4 regions of the Colwellia sp. SU-HH00943 genome follow, and region 1 is predicted to be linked to each of the others. Evidence: predicted binding sites of a transcription regulator. Region 1 holds the regulator's gene; each other region holds the start of a gene.
The links. Region 1 encodes sigma-54, which starts transcription at its own class of promoters, with help from an activator protein. Its sites were predicted from a motif close to GTTGGCACGNNNNTNGNNT; they were not measured.
Positions count from the first base shown of each region.

Region 1 (3,245 bases):
GTAAGCTATCTAATAGCGTACCTGTATCGGATTCACCTAATTTACTACTGGCAAGTTGGCAGAGAGTTTCGAGTATGCGTTTTTTGCTACTTGCTGGAACTGCACAGGCAGTGCAGTCCAGCGTTAAAATGTCTTGTAGGGTCATAGTACTTTGAATGGGGTTAATGGCTGGCAATTTTGCCTTTGTATTTAAGAATTTGGCGGTCTAATTTATCTACTAAGGTATCAATAGAGGCATACATCACTTCATTCACCGCTGAAGCATGCACTTCGCTACCATTTAGGTGAACCGTTGCTTCAGCTTTTTGGTCTAATTTTTCTACCGTTAGTACAACGTAAACATTGTTAATATGATCAAAATGTCGCTCTAATTTGGCAAATTTTGTGTCGACATAATCGCGTAAAGACGTGGTAATTTCTACATGGTGACCAGTAAGATTAATTTGCATATGCGTGATCCTTTTAAATGAGATTTACAATAAACTCTTACGTTGATTTGACGGCGGAATAGCTAATGATTCACGGTATTTAGCTATGGTTCGTCTTGCAACATTAATGCCCTGCTCAGCCAATAAATCGGCCATTTTACTATCACTTAGCGGTTTAGCAGGTGTTTCCGCTAAAATGAGCTTCTTAATCAAGGAACGAATTGCTGTTGAAGAGCATTCACCACCATTTTCAGTACTTACATGACTAGAAAAGAAATATTTTAGCTCAAAAATACCTCTTGGTGTGTGCATGTACTTTTGTGTTGTTACACGTGAAATGGTTGATTCATGCATGTCTACTGCTTCAGCTATATCATTTAATACCATTGGGCGCATGGCTTCGGCGCCATGTTCAAGAAAGCCTTGTTGGCGCTGAACAATACAATTTGACACTTTTAGTAGTGTATCATTTCGCGATTCTAAACTTTTTATAAACCATTTTGCTTCTTGAAGGTTTGAGCGAATGAACTGACCATCATCACTAGAAGACTTGGTGGTTTTAGTCATGGCTGCATATTGTTGGTTAATAGATAATTTAGGCGCTGTATCTGGGTTTAATTCTACAATCCAGCGTCCATTTTTCTTTTCTACGGAAACATCAGGAATAACGTACTGCTCATCCCCTTTTATTACCGCATCACCTGGGCGTGGATTCAGTGTTTGAATTAAGCGCATTACTTCGCGAAGTTGATTTTCTTTAAGCTTAGTTTTACGCATAAGCTGACGGTAATCTCGGTTACCCAGTAGGTCTATATGCTCTTCAATGATGTGTTTACTTTCTTTCAAATAAGGAGTGTCTTCATCAAATTGATTTAACTGGATGATTAAGCAGTCAGCAATGGAGCGAGCGGCAACACCGATTGGATCAAAGACGTTAATGCGCTTTAATACCGCTTCCACTTCGTCAAGCTCTAAATCTTCAATACCGACACTTTCTAAAATATCTTCGCAAGAAACGGTTAAATAGCCAGCATCATCTACCGCTTCAATAATGGCAATAGCAACTGCGCGGTCAGTATCCGTAAAGGGTGTTAATTCCATTTGCCAGAGTAAATGATCTTGAATAGAGTCTGTGGTTTCACCTTGATAGGTGTAATCTTCAGAAGGGCTTGAGATTGCACCTGTATTAGAGGTTCCAGCACTGTAACTCTCTTCCCAGGTGGTATCTATATTTAACTCTTCAGGAATATCATTTTGAGCCATTGCTTCGGTAGTACTTATTTCATCAATAGTGGCACTGGTGTCTTCACTACCTTCAGGGCTGGTTTGTTCTGTGCTATTTGTGCTAGCAGAAAAAGCTTCTTCTAACTGTTCATTACTGTTGTCGTTTTCTTCATTGCTATTACTCGGTGAATTTTCATTCACTTCAAGCAAAGGATTACTCTCAAGCACTTCTTGAATTTCTTGTTGAAGTTCCAACGTCGATAACTGCAGAAGCTTTATCGCTTGTTGCAGTTGCGGCGTCATGGTGAGTTGTTGTCCTATTCGGAGCTGCAGTGATGGACGCATTTAGTTCTGTTCTTATCCTGTTGTTGTTATTTTAGTAATACATTCACTATAAATTATAGCTTAATTTTTTTTGTATATTAGTAACTATAGCGTGAATTGTTCGCCGAGGTATACATCTCTGACCTTTTGATTTGCAAGTATTTGGTTTGCATCACCTTGAGCGATAATTTCACCGTGACTTACTATATAAGCATGCTCACAAACATCCAAGGTTTCTCTGACATTATGATCTGTGATTAAGATACCAATTCCTCGCTCTTTAAGATGAATGATAATCTTTTTAATGTCACCTACCGATATAGGATCAACACCGGCAAAAGGTTCATCCAGTAAAATAAATTGAGGATCAGCAGCCAGTGCTCTTGCTATTTCTACACGTCTTCTTTCGCCACCAGATAAGCTCATACCAAGGTTATCTTTGATATGACATATATTAAATTCTTCGAGTAAATGTTCCAGCTTTTCTTGCTTTTTCCCTTCATCAAGGTTTTTGCGAGTTTGCAAAATAGCCATAATATTTTCAGTGACGGTGAGTTTTCTAAAAATTGAGGCTTCTTGAGGTAAATAACCTATACCACGTCGTGCTCTTTCATGCATAGGAGCAAGTGTGACATCTTCATCACTTAAAATAATTTTACCGTCATCATTAGGAACTAAGCCAACAATCATGTAAAACGAGGTGGTTTTGCCGGCGCCATTGGGGCCTAATAAACCAACAATTTGCCCGGTATTCACATTGAGGCTTACACTTTTTACTACTTGCCGACCTTTATATGACTTAGATAAACCGTGAGCGCTAAGGGTAGCTATATCAGTGTTGTCAGTTGCATTAATCATTGTTGTCACTGTCTTTTTTACTGTCATTATTGGCGGCGTTATTTTTTTCTTGTTGAGCTTTAATTTGTGCAGGTTGTAAAATAGTGGTGACGGATTCATCACGACTACTTTCAGCTTCAAGCTTTTCATTTAAGGTGTTATAGGTGATTGTTTCACCAGTAACCATACTACCAGCCTGTTTCACTTTGGCATTGCCTGATACGGTTATCAGATAAATGTCCGGTTGATATTTTATTTCATCAGCCTGTAAGCTAATTAAACTGCCGTCTTCTAATTGTTGTTGAAAAAGAGCTGGTTTGCCTTTGGCTAGGTAGGTGTCGTGCTTTTCATTGGTCTTTTCATTCGTTTTGCTAAAAACCTGCACTATATCGGCTGTTATTGCGATAGAGCCTTGGCGAATACTTACGTCTT
Region 1 covers NZ_BAAJLW010000001.1:394,322-397,566, reverse strand. Annotated here, with positions in the region: gene ptsN (PTS IIA-like nitrogen regulatory protein PtsN) at 1-145, opposite strand, end outside; gene hpf (ribosome hibernation promoting factor) at 162-449, opposite strand; gene AC27GZ_RS01680 (RNA polymerase factor sigma-54) at 474-1,997, opposite strand; gene lptB (LPS export ABC transporter ATP-binding protein) at 2,082-2,807, opposite strand; gene lptA (lipopolysaccharide transport periplasmic protein LptA) at 2,827-3,245, opposite strand, start outside.

Region 2 (3,245 bases), 280 kb from region 1:
CTGACGCGTATCTAGCTCTGTTCCGGCCAAAAAGTTGAGGAACAACATATTAATATGTTGAATTTCATCATAACCTGCATCAACAGCCTGTTCCGCTGTCATAAATGCCGGTACATGACCACTTAAGCGCATCCCTCTACGGTGCGTATGCTCAGCAATTGATGGAACCCACTTAGGATCTATCGAGCTGTAGAGTTTAATTTGCAAATAACCATTATCAGCGAACCAGTCTATTTTCTCATGCGCTTCCTCTAGTGACGACACAGATAAGCCAGCCGAGTACTCACTCATTTGATCAAAAAAACCTGCACGAAACACACGGTTGCCAATTAAGGTATTACTGTTAAAAAGCTGCTCAATTTCCATAATATTTTTATGATTATTACCTATATCCCTAACGCTAGTCACACCGGCAGCAATATTAAGTAAGCCATCATTTTTACTCAAATGGCCATGCATATCCCACAGCCCAGGTAACAAGGTTTTCCCTTGACCATCAATCACAGAGGTAGATTTAGCTACCTTGATATTTTTTGCAACCTTGACAACTTTTCCTTCTTGTAACAAAACATCAACATTGTTAATCGCTTTACTTGCCAGCACATCCACTAATCGTACGTTTTTAAATAATAAGCTTTGATAACGATGACTTAGCGAGTTGTTAATGCCTTCGAGATAATCTTGTTCGGCTTTATTTTGAATGGCACGTAATTGCTTAAAGTCCTCTAAAGAATAGCCTTCTCGAATAATACTAAGAAAACCCGAGATATCTTTGGCGAAGAAATTACCATCACTATCATACCAACTAAAGTCAGGCGAAAAGCCTAAACCATTTATGGCATATAAACTCACTTTTTCTGCTTTTGAACCTTTACTCAGTGAAACCGTTTCTAATTGACTTAATTGCGCACTGCCAAGGGGTAGTAATTGCACTGAATTATCGATAGATTTAAGCATGGCTTGCACCATGAGATTATCAACAACAACAGCACTATTGGCAGGCAGATAAAAGCGCTGTTCCGTTAACTTAATTTGACCATCATCTTTATTACTTTCCCATGTAGCAATGCCATCGAGCCATTGAAAGCTTTCCTTTATTGGTGCGCCAAAAGGAGATAAGCCTGTTGATTCATAGCTGATCGGTGCGCCATGTTCATTGACTGTGATAGTTTCATCGATTTTATAGATTCGATTATTCCACCTAACATCGAGAAGTCCTTGATATTGAGTATCAGATATTTGTTTCATAACCTGTTTACCTGCCAACCCTTTTTCAGTGTAGATAAGGTTTGTCACTTCTTGCTGAGCTGCAAAAGCGTATGCTGACGTTATAAAGCTGAAAATAAAAATAACAAAAAGTGAGCTGTTTTTCATGAAGTTAATGTCCATTATTTTTTGTGATGACTTTAGTAAAGATGTAAGTGTAGTTGAATAAATCACAAACACCCATTGAGATTACAAGAAACAAATCAATCGTATATAAAATAGTAAAGCCCTGCTATTCCTTGCCCGCTCAATAAAGAATAGCGTAACTGTAACTTAGTCACCTTAAGATAGACGCCATAGAACTGATTAAAAAACAAACATTTGCTTGTCAGTAAATTTTACATGCTAGTAGACAACAAACCCAAAAACTAATTCAACAAACTGAAAGTAAAGGAGTTTTAATTTTTGGCACAGTTAGTGCTTATTCGTATATAGTTTTATATATTTTATTTAGTTTTTAAAGGACAACCATGAAATCAATTTCTAAATTACTTGTGTCAGCTTTATTATTGTTAAGCGCAAATGCAAATGCTTCATTAATGAACGTAAGCTACATTGAAATCTCAAACGAAATTAATCAGTGGTTACAAGTAGCTGAAGTCGTTGCATTAGACACTGATGGCAATGATGCAGCACTTGCAAGTGCTGGCGCTACTGCTACAGCACCTGATCAATGGAGTGCTATTTCTGGTCCTGAAAAAGCTATCGATGGCATCACAGCTGGTAACTACGGTGCAGGTCAAATTTTCCATGAAGGTAGTGACAATTCAAAGGACACATTAACGATTACTTTCCCTTCAATTTTAACCTTAGAGTCTATTCAAGTATTTGGTCGCACTGATTGTTGTGAAAGCAGAGATATCTTCCGCGTTTCATTCTTTAGCGCAACAGGTAACGAGCTTTTCACTACAGTAATTGATTCACGTGTAAGAGGTATTGACCCTGTAGTTAATGTTGTACCAGAGCCTTCAACTATCGCTATTTTTGCTTTAGGTATTTTAGGTTTAGTTGCACGTCGCACTAGAAAATAATCAAGAATTAAAAAGAGCCCCCACTCTTTTAAAAAGCACCATGTTCGCATGGTGCTTTTTTTCTATCTGAACGTTAATGATTCTGAGCCCTTTAAAGCCTAGTGTAACCAAGAAACTTACGCTGTTATCATCTTCCAATAAGCTTCGCCTCCCAATGGAGAGTTAACTCATCCTCATTGATAATAACTAAGCAAAAAATCAACCGTCATCAATTATTGCGGATAATGGTTAACTGAATCATCATCTAAACCTATACTTTTCAGAATTTTAATGTATTGAGGATCACTTCTTAACTGCTTGAATCTAGGATCATTTCGGGTAAACATCAAGCAGTTAGATTGAAAGGCCACAGCTTGCTCCAACAACGGGAATACTTTTTCTTTCTCGCCTAAAAGTGCATGAATAATAGCCGTTTCATAAGGACACATATATTGCTCAGTCATCTCAGCTTCATCAAGCAAAGGCTGAATTTTATCTAGCTGTCCAGCTGCAGCATATGCTTGTGCCAAAATAACTAAACCAAATGGGTCGCGTTCAGACATTTTTACCCCTTGCTTAGCTAAAGCAATACTATTTTGATAGTTTCCCAAGGTATATTCCGCTACTGACAGGCTTAATGGTAAATAAGGAAAATTAGGATGTTGGTGGCGCTTAGTGGTACCCCACTCTACTGCAGCTTGCACATCTCCTGCCATCATCAAAGCCCAAATACCCCACTCTGCAATTTCTGTATTTAGGGGATCAAGTAAATTAGCTTGATAAAGCGCTGTTTTCACTCCCTCAACATTGCCCATTGCAGAGTAATACAACGCAAAACCTAATTCAGTTAGGGCAATATCTGGAGCACTTTTTTTCGCTTCTGACAGCATCTTCCATGCATCATCCCAAAGCCAAGCATGTACATAAGCTAAGCCTAACGAAGATTTAATTTGTGCTGACTGCGGGTTA
Region 2 covers NZ_BAAJLW010000001.1:674,140-677,384, forward strand. Annotated here, with positions in the region: gene AC27GZ_RS02950 (amidohydrolase family protein) at 1-1,374, opposite strand, end outside; gene AC27GZ_RS02955 (PEP-CTERM sorting domain-containing protein) at 1,737-2,297, shown strand; gene AC27GZ_RS02960 (winged helix-turn-helix domain-containing protein) at 2,510-3,245, opposite strand, start outside.
Region 2: the regulator sigma-54 is predicted to act here: its motif matches at 1,671-1,689, upstream of AC27GZ_RS02955 (PEP-CTERM sorting domain-containing protein).

Region 3 (3,245 bases), on a different contig from region 1:
GATTAAAAGAGAATTACGAAATTTTGTAGAAATCCCCCAACCTATCACATGCATTTCATGCTTAATAACTTGAATAATAACGCACCCAGCTATTTCTCTAGTATCACTATCAAGCATAAACAATGAATCTGAAGTGTTAAATTTATGCGTGAGCATAGAAGATTCACCAAGATTTTCAAGAATAAAACGATGTAGTTTTGACTTATCTATACTGTCAAAGCCAACAGAAACTATCCCTTTAATTTTATCAAGCTTATCTTCATATTTTGCTAAAAATAACTCTAATTTGGATAGTCTATTTTGACTAGGAGAGTTTTGATGATAGTAACGATATTGCGTCGATCTTATCCATTGGCAACACTTAATTAGATAAGTAGGTACTTTAGACTGGTGTTCATCACTCACAAACGTTATTTGAGAGCTATTCCACTTTTTTGCCTCAAGCTCAACAGCAGCAACGAGTAGATCAAGTTCATGAGTTTGTAATTGCTCAGCAAAATATAACCCCAGCTTAATGGAACGCCACTCTACACTTCGCTCAGCAGCTAAAAAAAGCAGAACGTCATGTTCACTGTCTGGGCAAGTAAAAGAATAAAATTGGGGAGCGATTTCAATACCATCAAAATCGCTAGGTTTTACAAGAGTAGCAAGGCGATTCAGAGCTTCTGAATCGCTTACTTGTATTAACATATATAACTTAAGCTGCTGATTTTACACGGAGCTTTCTGCGTCTAACAACAGCACCCATAGCTAACCCTGTAGCTAATAGCGCAATTGAACCTGGCTCAGGTATGCTACTTACTAATCGATGTTCGCCAGCAATAATTCCTCTATTTTGAACATCAGCAATGGCACCACCGAAAATATTCAAAGTATTCTCACCAAATTCTACATCAATCCAACCGTAACGAGTTTCACCTGCTACATCCAATGATAAGCCCATCAAACCACGGCCTTGTAATGCTCCAAAAGTTCGAGTGTTGCTAAGTTGAGTTGTAGAATTATGGCTCCAGCTATACCAACAACTTGATTTAAAACAGTTTTGGAAAGAGGAATAAGACTGTAAATACAAACTATCATTTGAAAAAATTGAATCGCTTGTGTTACCACTGAAAATAGAGCTTTCATCAATTGTAGAGCCAGAAGTTAATAAAGAGCTCGTCCACAAGTTTGAATAATTAGAACCAAACGTAAATTCTTGGTGGTTTTCATAAGTTCTATGGCCTGTTTGACCTGATGCTGTCGGTGTAGGTAAAGGACTATAGTTATCATTTAGATTACTATATCCTAGGTTATAATCATAAACGCCATCACCATTTAGATCTATTGCATCATTATTAGCATAGGTTGCAGGGTCTATATTAATAACCCCTGCTTGAACAAATAAAGGAACAATACTAATACCTGCAAATACTACTTTAGTGCTTTTACTTATCTTTGTCATTTGAGAAGAACCTTTAATTCAAATTATTAATAAAACCTAGTCAGAACAAAGCAAAATACAAGCCAACTTTATTTATTCTTGTTTTACATAAAGTTAAATAAAACCCAAAGGATTTATTAACAATAATGTAAAATTATCAGACACTAATTGAATAAAAAATAAATTATTAGAACTAGATAGTATTTAAATTCACATATTGACCCAGCATATTAAAAAACAGACAGGTGAAAATAATTCACCTATCGAGTGAATTTATCTCGTTTGCCTAACTACGAAGATATTAATACTATGACCTTGTTCTTTGAATTTCCCCCGATTTTTTAAAGACAATATGTTTCATTAGCTTTATTTTTAGGACATCATTTGATGTCCTTTTTTTTGTCTGAATTTTACCGAAGACAAATTACTTTACCTTTACTTCACATTGATGAGTGAAAAAAATTCATCTATCGAGTGAATTTATCTCGTTTGCCTAACTACGAAGATATTAATATTATGGCCTTGTTCTTTGAATTTCCCCCGATTTTTTAAAGACAATATGTTTCATTAGCTTTATTTTTTAGGACATCATTTGATGTCCTTTTTTTTATCTAAAAAATTCATTAATCATGATGTAAATTATTTGTGCAACCGAACTAAAATAGTGCGAAAAACAGGTTATAACTTATATCAACAATTTTTTTTAAATTAAAGTTCAACAACTTACATGTCGGTTTAATTTTTGCTATGTAAGTTTGTCATTAATAAAATTACAGAATAATATGCCAATTCAAACTCCTATCCGTGGTTTACGCTCTTTTTGTGTTGCATCAAAGTGTTTAAGCTTTAAGCATGCTGCTGCTCAATTATTTTTAACTCCATCGGCAGTAAGCCACCAAATTAAACAACTTGAAGAACAACTTGGCTTAACGTTATTTAAGCGAGGTACAAGATCGATAGAGCTTACCAGTGCAGGTAAACAATTTTATCAAGCAGTACAGCCTATTATTCACCAGCTAGAATCAACTATTTCAGAGTTCACTCATACTCAGCAAAACAAAACAATTGTGATCAGTTTGCCTGAATTTTTCGCCAGCGAATTATTTATTCCAAGGTTAAGTGAATGGTCTGAGCTAAATCCTGACATCAACTTACAATTAGAAACGGTTAAAGCTGGCAGTCAACCTTCGCAAGTGGCTGATTTATCTATTGTGCTTGCCAATGGTAAACCCAACGCAAGTATAGTTCAGGATTTATTTCCAATAAGGTATGCACCTTCTTGTAATAAAAAACTTTATAAAAAGCTTAAATCATCAGGTTTTGACGCCCTAAAAAATACACCTTTAATATTGCATAGATCTCGCCCATGGTCATGGCATCAATGGGCCGACAATGTTGGTATAGACGATTTTGATCCTAAACAAATTATACAATTCGACAGTATGTTTGGGGTTGCTAGGGCTGCACAACAAGGTATGGGCATTGCACTTGTACCACTACCTATGAGTAAAACATGGTTTAGTGAACAGTTATTAGTGAAACTCTTTGATGAAGAGCTAAACACCAATGACCGATACTATTTAATTCAACATGAAAATATGGAAGGTAAACCTGAGCTTACTGTTTTTGCTGATTGGGTAAAAGACACCTTTGTCCTATAGCTTTACCCTATAACTTAGTCATAAACTTCTTCTAAAAGTCCTCTCACTTAATGGATGAAAATAATTCAACCATTAAGTGTATTTTTCTCGTTTGTCAGCATGCGCTCAATTCTCTACATTTAACGGGCATCAACAAGGTGCCTACTTTCAATTGGAGAATT
Region 3 covers NZ_BAAJLW010000005.1:82,309-85,553, reverse strand. Annotated here, with positions in the region: gene AC27GZ_RS14325 (hypothetical protein) at 1-690, opposite strand, end outside; gene AC27GZ_RS14320 (PEP-CTERM sorting domain-containing protein) at 698-1,444, opposite strand; gene AC27GZ_RS14315 (LysR family transcriptional regulator) at 2,212-3,084, shown strand.
Region 3: the regulator sigma-54 is predicted to act here: its motif matches at 1,493-1,511, upstream of AC27GZ_RS14320 (PEP-CTERM sorting domain-containing protein).

Region 4 (3,245 bases), on a different contig from region 1:
AGCTGATATCCAACCAGGCTTTTTGTTACTAATGATAAAGCGATTTAATAAATTATTTTTATCACTAAAAGATAAAGCTAAATGATCATTATTTAAGATGCTTCGGCTATTCTTACCACGGAAAATAACCTGATTATCGACCACCTGAAAAAACAAGTATAAATACTTGTCATATTTGCCAACACTCGCTTTGAAATTTATGGATAAAGGCTCATGAGCAAATAACTGGTGTTTATGATCATAAAAGTGTGCACGTGTAGAAAACTCAGGCCAATCATTATGTAAACCATCAAGGCGAATAGCCTCGGTTAACTGATAACCATATAAATCTTTACCTTGCTTAACAGTAGGTAAAAAGCTTGCTTGATTCTTAAATAAATTTTCACGCTCGTGAAGCGCTGTTGCCAATGCTCTTGCTGTACCAACGAGTGTTTGCTCTTGGCCAAAGCGTAAATACTTTTCCATTTCCCAAACGTATTGATAGCCAAACCATGGAATAACAAACAAAAAACTGGATAAAAGTAGTAGTTTAGTTCGTAATCCAAAACGCCATTTAAATGGTTTAGTAAGCTTTTGTTTAGCCATGTTCACTCGTATTATTGATACTACTTAACCATCTATAGCCCATACCGTAAACGGTTTCGATACAATCAAATTCGCTGTCTGTTTTTAGAAACTTTTTACGAATGCGTTTTATGTGAGAAGTGATCGTGCTGTCATCCACGTAAATTTTCGAATCTGTCATCAGCTGAGTTCGGTTTTTAACATGCCCAGGATGTTTTGCTAAGGCATGTACTAACCAAAACTCGGTAATGGTTAAATCAATAGCTTTATCTTGCCAAGTTATGGTCATACGTTGACTATCAATGGTTAAAGCGCCAGTTTTTGTAATATGCTCATCACTAACCGGTTGTTTAAACGCTTCTTGTCGACGAAACAATGCTGAAATGCGTGCGGTTAAATGGGGGAGGCTGATATCTTTTGTTAAATAATCATCGGCACCAATTCTTAAACCTGACACTGTGTCAAAATCATTATCTCTAGCCGTTAAAAATATAATAGGTAAACTTGCCGATTTAGCTCGTAGCTGCTGGCATAACACAAAACCGCCATCGTATTCTTCATTTAACCCTATATCTAAAATGACTAAATTGGGTAAACGTAAATTAAAAGCTTGTGTAGCTGTCTCTCTATTGGCATAAGTTTGTACTTGATAGCCTTGGCTTCGTAATACATCGGCATAGTTTTCCCGTATAGCCGCTTCATCTTCAACAATTGCAATTCTTTTTGTCATGTCACTTTTCACTTCTTATATAGCTAGAATCGTGCCTGCGATATTTTCATGCTTTGACTATATCTAAATTTTCCCAAAAGCGCGCATAATTTTTGAAATTGCCATTTTGTTGCCACATTTGCCCTTTAATTTTCCTTTGTTGCTACATGTTAATGCCTTTTTGTCGCTGTTTAATAGAAACCGTAAACGAAAAACGTTTTATACACACATGATTAAATAGCTAAACGAAAGAGGAATTATTATGAAAACTATCAAAGATGTTAACTCAGTTATTACTTCGAAAAAATCACCAAGCAAGATGTTAGTTGCTGCCATAGTTGTAACGGCTATAACTAGCACATCCGTATCGGCTTATGACGATATCAACTTTACACAACGTAGTGAAGCCGAAAAACACCAAGCTAAAACAACTAATGAAAATATAGGGTTTGGCACAGGTGCTGTTATCGGCGGTATTGCAGCGGGCCCATTGGGAGCCATTATTGCAGGCGTAGGCGGTGTTTTTATTGCTAAATTTATTAACGTAAATGATGAAAATGAAGAATTAAACATAGCATTAACTCAAGAGCAAGAAGCACAGCGGTTACAACAAGCGAAAATCAAAGATGAATATCAGGCAAAGTTACAACGTGTTGAGTCTGCTTATCAAAAGCAATTAGTTAGCTTAGAAAGTAAGCAACAAACGGGTCAGTTACAGGCTGATAACCTGCTAATGAGTTTACAATTCTCAACCGGCTCAAGTGAGATAGCGCCACATTATCAAGAACAAGTGTCAGCACTTGCTCAAATACTAAATAGCTCGCCAGCAATGAAAATAGACTTGTCAGGCTATACGGATTTAACCGGAGAAGAGTCTATAAACCAAGCATTATCGCAAGCCAGAGTAGAATCAGTGAAAACCTTATTAATGGCACAAGGCGTTGATGAAGAGCAAATTGAAACCTTTGCTTTTGGACAGCAATCACCGGTTGTGGCGAACAACGAGAAAAAAGTAAGCTTTTATGATCGCCGTGTGGTGCTAAAGCTTCACAAGCCAAGCTCACTTGAAAATAACCAAATGGCAAATAACCACTAAGTAAAAGTATTCGCTATAAAAAATATTAGCTCCCAGTCGTTGTGTAATTAAAAAAGGAGGTGTTTATTAGAATTTAAATCCATATCCGTAAATAAAAAATAGTTGTGTATTCAAAGCCTAAGTTATTATTCCTTGCATGATAATTACTTAGGCTCTGTTCTTTTTATGGTAGCAGCACAATTAAAAGTACGTTTGCGACTTAACCACTAAGTTATTTCTGTTGCTAACCTGAAAAGGTTAAGGGTATGACAGATAAAATTGGCACTTTCTTTATCAAAGTTTGATACCGCAATTCCGACGGGGATTGCTTCAATAATTCTAGCAAGATCATAAGCATTCATCTCGATATTGATTAGAGATAAACGTTTTTCTGCGATTTCTTCTAATATACGGTTTTCAATAACTTTGACGACTTCATCTTTTTCGGTATCGATAATATCACTGCAGAGTGAATGTCCGCAGTGAATTAACTCAGAACGAATTAAGCTACTAGTGACACAATCAAAGACGCCTTCACAGCGCTTTAACAGCAAATCTTGCGTTGCTTGCCAAAAATTATCATGCGCTTTTGAATACGCGATAACATCTTGCTTACTTTGAGAGAAGTGATTAACAACAACGGCTCTAAATAATTCTTTCTTAGAGCTGAATTGTTTATGAATAGTCACACGCGAAATTTCAGCTTGGCGGCTAATAGCTGTAATGTTGGCAGCATTATATCCATGACGAAAAAAGCAATCTGTAGCCGCATTAATGATTATTTCAGTAGACTTGAGCAAAATTTAAAACCAGAGCAAAACACAATTGGGCTAATCTTATCGTGATAAATATTGCGGTGCAATATAAGTTTACAGGTTTACTTATTGTGTAAATGTG
Region 4 covers NZ_BAAJLW010000003.1:654,054-657,298, reverse strand. Annotated here, with positions in the region: gene pdsS (proteobacterial dedicated sortase system histidine kinase) at 1-585, opposite strand, end outside; gene pdsR (proteobacterial dedicated sortase system response regulator) at 578-1,294, opposite strand; gene pdsO (sortase-associated OmpA-like protein PdsO) at 1,536-2,369, shown strand; gene AC27GZ_RS11345 (TetR/AcrR family transcriptional regulator) at 2,576-3,148, opposite strand.
Region 4: the regulator sigma-54 is predicted to act here: its motif matches at 1,315-1,333, upstream of pdsR (proteobacterial dedicated sortase system response regulator).